Regions from separate parts of the Pseudoalteromonas sp. CnMc7-15 genome, predicted to be linked through region 1. Evidence: predicted binding sites of a transcription regulator. Region 1 holds the regulator's gene; the other holds the start of a gene.

Region 1 (3,155 bases):
CACCTTTTGATGATGGTCGCGCACAAATTGCAGATGAGAGAGTAACGCGGCAAATGAATCCCACCCCGGAAAGTGTTCAGTAACAATAATGAGAGCATGTAGCTTTGCATGCTGTTCAATATAAGGGTCGATAATACGCACTGCTGCTGCAAAGTCTTCTGCTGTCAGCTGGCCTTGTGGTTCGAGTAGGGCGGTATTGTGTGTTTCGTTTATAGTGATATTGAGCATATATCCTCGCCGACGAGTTCATTGGATGCTCTATCAATATAGAATATTTACTTACAAGCGGTTGGTTATTGGTGCAAGGTTGTAGGTAGTGCGCTGAGGTTTAAAGTTTCACCTACGCAGCTTTGCAGCAAACTCTGAACTTGGTCTTTTTCGTTTTGCGAGTAGCGAAGGTCATATTTGCTCATGATGTAATTAAAGCGCTGAATGTACTGACAGCGGTAATCTTGATGCGGCGGCAACCATTGCCAAGGGCCTTTTGCGCCTTTGCTACGATTTAGGCCATCATCAACAGCAAGCAAATTCTCCATATCGTTGGCAAATTGTGCCTTTTGCGAACGACTCCAAGTGGCAGCACCGTGTTCATAGGCAAATTTAAGCGGCACAATATGGTCTATATCTAAGTCATCGTCATTGCGTAGTATCTGCCCCGAATAAGGGTCATGCCACTGGCCGCTGGTCACGGTGCAGCGCGCTTGAGTGGTGTAGCTTACATCACTGTGTGATTGGGCAATCAGCACTTCAGCACGGGCGTCTTGGCAGTCGTGATCGGTGTCTAACCAATGTGGCCAGTTATCCCGATGATAACTATTTTCTGATGTTTGTTTAGTGTAGTTCTTTGGTAAACGTCCACCGTCTGCTAGACAGCTTTCTAAGTTCGCATAGGGGGTAAAAGATTGAGTGCGTTGATAATGAGCCGAATCTTCAGGGTGACAAAGGCCGCTGCGCGACATCTTGACCGTATCGGCTTTGCACGCACCTATCGTCAGTGCCGAAATAAGTAAAAGGAACGCTGAAAATACACCTTGGCGAGTCATCTAACTGCTTAATAACATGACTAAAACAGCGCTACTTTAAAGCATTGTCGCGCATTCGTCACCTATCACTTTATGAGTATGAGGTGAGGTTGCATATGAACAAAAGCGAAGTTGCATTAATTAAGGTTGCAACGGTCAGCAAATTCCCTGATTTTATTTGCGATTTTCATTTAACTGTATATACTCACAGTTAAATGTACTGTATGGAAACCCAGTTGTATGCGCCCATTAACTAAACGCCAATCGCAAATTCTTGAGCTGATTAAAGTCTTTATTAAAGATACCGGCATGCCGCCGACGCGTGCAGAAATTGCACAAACACTGGGGTTTCGCAGTGCTAACGCCGCAGAAGAACATCTTAAGGCGTTGGCTAAGAAAGGCGTAATCAAAATGAAGCCTGGCGCGAGTCGAGGTATTCAATTGGTCGAGGAAGAAGAACCCGAACAATTGGGCCTGCCTTTAATTGGCCGCGTTGCTGCGGGCGAGCCCATTCTTGCCCAACAGCATATAGAGAGTCACTGCCAGATAGACCCACTGCTGTTCAAGCCTGCTGCAGATTATTTGCTGCGCGTAAATGGCATGAGTATGAAAGATATCGGCATTATGGATGGCGACTTATTAGCGGTACATCGCACTCAGGTGGCTGAAAACGGCCAAGTGGTGGTCGCGCGGGTTGATGAAGATGTCACCGTGAAGCGTTTAGAAAAAGCTGGGCGTAAGGTTCTGCTGCATGCAGAGAATGAAGAATTCACACCCATTGAAGTCGATTTAGAGAACGAATCCTTTAATATTGAAGGCTTAGCTGTAGGTGTGATCCGAAACGCCGACTGGATGTAATTAAATTTACTTATTTTGCCTCTAATAGGTCTGTTATTAGGGGCTTTCCCCATGTTCCTTCCTTAGCCACAGTGCTTTCTAACAGCTTGAATATTCCTGTTAATTTATTAATAAAACGTAAACAAAAATAGTGTATTAACTTGCTATTAGCTCAATCTTTGACTAATTGGTTATATTACAGGCTTTGCTGGTCGGTTTTTCAACAGTTTATTTAGGGTCAAAGTTGTCGACTGGTAAAAGCATAATAATAACGAAGATTGGGTATTAAGCTGTAACCGCCTCTTCCTTGCATTGCGCAACAATAAGGAGATGGTACACATGAAGAAGCTGAGCTCCCTCATGTTGCTATGTCTGTTATTCCCTCAATTGGTGTCCGCGAATAGCAAGTACAACTTGCGCCAAGGGGTAACTGACATTAGCGAAAATGTTTACCAACTACACATGACCATATTTATTATATGCTGTGTGATTGGTGTGGTTGTTTTCGCGGTGATGTTTTGGGCGCTGCTCAAACACCGCAAGTCAAAAGGGGTCACCCCCGCTACCTTTCATGAAAGCACCAAAGTAGAAATACTTTGGACAGCGATTCCATTTGTTATTCTCATAGCTATGGCTGTTCCGGCCACCAAAACCCTGATTGCTATGGAGGATACAACAAAGGCCGATATCACCATTAAGGTGACTGGTTCACAATGGAAATGGCACTACGAGTATATGGGTCACGATGTGGGCTTCTACTCACTGCTGTCAACGCCTCAAGAGCAAATCAAAAATGCGCAAAATAAGGGCGACAATTACCTCCTCGAAGTAGATAAACCCTTGGTCATTCCCACTAATCAAAAAGTACGTTTTTTAATGACCTCAGATGACGTTATTCACTCTTGGTGGGTGCCCGATTTTGCAGTAAAGAAAGACGCTAACCCTGGGTTTATCAACGAAGCTTGGACACGCGTAAACGAACCGGGTACGTATCGCGGCCAGTGCGCCGAGTTATGCGGTAAAGACCACGGCTTTATGCCGGTGGTCGTAGAAGCAAAACCCCCTGAAGAGTTTGACGCTTGGCTGGCAGAGCAGAAACAAGCGAAGCAAGCTCAGGCGCAGGCCGATGCTGAGCTGCTAGAACAAATCCTCTCTGAAGATGAGCTAATGGCATCGGGCGAGCAAGTGTACATCACTCGCTGCGCAGCTTGTCATCAGCCTACGGGGCTCGGTTTACCTGGAGTCTTTCCCGCCATTAAAGGCAGTCCAATAGCCACCGGCGATATTAACGACCAT
Region 2 (3,155 bases), on a different contig from region 1:
TAAACCAATGCGCGCTTACAATTAAAACAGGAATATTATGCGCTCTATATATTGCGGACACTTAAATAAAAGTCATGTCGACCAAGAAGTTACTCTGTGTGGGTGGATCAACAAACGCCGCGATTTAGGTGGTTTGATCTTCGTCGATGTGCGTGACCGCGAAGGTTTGGTGCAGGTGGTGTTCGACCCGGAAGTTGAAGGGCTTATGGATGTGGCGAATAAACTTCGTCAAGAATTCTGTGTACAAGTCAAAGGGGTGGTCCGCGCTCGCCCTGACAGCCAAGTCAACAAAGACATGAGCACAGGTGAAGTGGAAATTCTGGGTACTGGCCTTGAGATTATTAACCGCAGCGACGCTCTACCACTGGATTTTAACCAGCAAAACTCCGAAGAGCGCCGTCTAAAGTACCGTTACTTGGATCTTCGCCGCCTAGAGATGAGCGACCGCATTAAGTTGCGTGCCAAAGCCACAAGTTTTGTTCGCCGCTTCCTTGATAGCAATGACTTCCTCGATATTGAAACGCCGGTACTGACCAAAGCGACCCCTGAAGGAGCACGTGACTACCTTGTGCCAAGCCGTGTGCATCATGGCAGCTTCTATGCGCTGCCGCAGTCGCCGCAGCTGTTTAAACAATTGTTGATGATGTCTGGCTTTGACCGTTACTACCAAATCGTTAAATGTTTCCGTGATGAAGATTTACGTGCCGACCGCCAGCCAGAGTTCACGCAAATCGATATCGAAACCTCATTTATGAGCTCAGACCAAGTTCGTGGTGTCACTGAAAAACTGATCCGTGATATGTGGCAAGAGTTGCTGAATGTTGATTTGGGCGAGTTCCCTGTGATGGCCTACAGCGAAGCCATGCGTCGCTTTGGTTCAGATAAGCCTGACCTACGTAACCCGATGGAGCTTATTGACGTTGCTGATCTGGTTAAAGACGTTGAGTTTAAAGTGTTCTCTGGCCCTGCCAATGATGAGAAAGGCCGCGTAGCTGTGCTTAGCGTGCCAGGCGGTGCGTCGTTATCACGCAAGCAAATCGATGAATACACGAAGTTTATCGGCATCTATGGTGCTAAAGGTTTAGCCTGGATGAAGGTCAATGACCGCGACGCAGGTGTGGAAGGCGTGCAATCACCGATTGCTAAGTTCTTGAACGAAGAGGTGATCACCGCCTTACTTGAACGCACCAATGCGCAAACTGGCGATATCATTTTATTCGGTGCCGACTCACGCAATGTGGTCAATGAAGCCATGGGTGCGCTGCGCTTGAAGATTGGTTTAGACCTTGAGCTAACTGATTTAACTAAATGGGCACCATTGTGGGTCGTAGACTTCCCGATGTTTGAAGAAGACGATGAAGGTAATCTACACGCTGTTCACCACCCATTTACTGCGCCAAAAGATGTCAGCCCAGAGGAGCTGGAAGCTAACCCTGCCGGCACGCTTTCTGATGCCTACGACATGGTTCTTAATGGTTACGAAGTCGGTGGTGGTTCGGTGCGTATCCACAACAATGCGATGCAACAAGCGGCGTTCCGAGTATTGGGGATCAATGAGCAAGAGCAACAAGATAAGTTCGGTTTCCTACTCGATGCATTGAAGTATGGTACACCGCCGCACGCTGGCTTGGCGTTCGGCCTTGACCGCCTAGTAATGTTACTTTGTGGCACAGACAATATTCGTGATGTCATTGCCTTCCCGAAAACGACGCAAGCATCTTGTTTGATGACCGATGCCCCGAGTGTGGCAAATCCCGACGCTCTGCAAGAGCTGGGTATCGGAGTGACTGCCTCTGAGAGTGAACAAAGCGAATAAGCGATAGCGATAAAAGAAGCGGCTCAGGCCGCTTTTTTTATGCTTCAGCTTTACACTGGTCATACATACAGTTACCATTTCCATAAGCGAGAATAATAATAAGGTCAGTGGGTGAGTATAATTTTGGGAATTGACCCCGGCTCGCGCTTTACCGGCTATGGTGTCGTGCAGCAGCAAGGGCATAAGTTCCATTACTTGGGCAGTGGCTGTATTAAGTTAGGTGATAACGCCTTCCCGTTGCGTTTAAAAATGATTTTCCAAGGCGTCAGCCAACTCATTGAGCAATTTAACCCTACCGCGTTTGCCATAGAGCAAGTGTTTATGGCCCACAATCCAGATTCGGCATTAAAGCTAGGGCAAGCTCGGGGCGCAGCCATTGTCGCCGCTACCTTGGCCGATATTGACGTGTCAGAATACTCCGCGCGGCAAGTGAAACAAGCTGTGGTTGGGCGAGGCTCTGCGGAAAAAGCACAGGTACAACACATGGTGAAGCATATTTTGAAGCTGCCAGCCACGCCGCAAGCAGATGCCGCCGACGCCTTGGCTATTGCCATGTGCCATGGTCACTCACAACAAAACTTAATAAAACTGTCCGGTCAAGCACGTAAAACCGTGCGCGGACGCTTGAGGTAACAATGATAGGACGAATTAGAGGATTGTTGGTTGAGAAGCAGCCCCCTGAAGTGTTAGTGGAAGCAGCGGGCATTGGCTATGAAATCAACCTCCCCATGAGTTGCTTTTATGCACTTCCCGAGTGTGGCGAACAGGTCACCTTGTATACCCACTTTGTGGTACGAGAAGATGCGCAGCTGTTATTTGGGTTTAACACCAAAAACGAACGCGCCCTGTTTCGAGAATTATTAAAAGCCAATGGGGTAGGGCCTAAACTAGGCCTAGGTATTTTATCGGGGATGTCGGCAGAGCAATTTATCCATTGCGTTCATCATGGCGATGCAAGCACCTTAGTAAAGCTTCCTGGCGTTGGCAAAAAAACCGCAGAGCGGTTAGTGTTAGAAATGAAAGACAGGCTTAAAGATTGGGGTCCTGACTTATTTACCCCTCACACTGACGCGGCACCAATAGATGCGCCCAATGGTGATACTTTGGTCGCGAGTAATGCCCAAGACGATGCGGTTGCCGCACTTGAAGCTCTGGGCTATAAAAATGCTCAGGCAGTGAAGTCGGTAAAAGCAGTCGCGAAGCCAGGCATGGCCTCCGAAGAAATGATTAAGCAAGCGCTCAAAGCGATGCTATAACAGAGATACCATCATGATAGAAGCGGATCGGCTGATTGAGCCAGAGGTACAGGGTAATGAGGATGTGGTCGATAGAGCCATTC

What was found. Region 1 encodes LexA, which represses DNA repair genes until DNA is damaged. Its sites were predicted from a motif close to TACTGTATNNNNATACAGTA; they were not measured.
Region 2: ruvC (crossover junction endodeoxyribonuclease RuvC) is a predicted target of LexA. The motif match lies at 1,870-1,889, and genes of this name have one in related genera.

The regions. Positions count from the first base shown of each region.
Region 1 is NZ_JAKRFT010000005.1:418,250-421,404, reverse strand. It holds gene MHM95_RS14630 (STAS/SEC14 domain-containing protein) at 1-228, opposite strand, end outside; gene MHM95_RS14625 (HNH endonuclease family protein) at 294-1,043, opposite strand; gene lexA (transcriptional repressor LexA) at 1,263-1,880, shown strand; gene coxB (cytochrome c oxidase subunit II) at 2,199-3,155, shown strand, end outside.
Region 2 is NZ_JAKRFT010000001.1:605,780-608,934, reverse strand. It holds gene aspS (aspartate--tRNA ligase) at 38-1,816, shown strand; gene ruvC (crossover junction endodeoxyribonuclease RuvC) at 1,928-2,449, shown strand; gene ruvA (Holliday junction branch migration protein RuvA) at 2,452-3,072, shown strand; gene ruvB (Holliday junction branch migration DNA helicase RuvB) at 3,086-3,155, shown strand, end outside.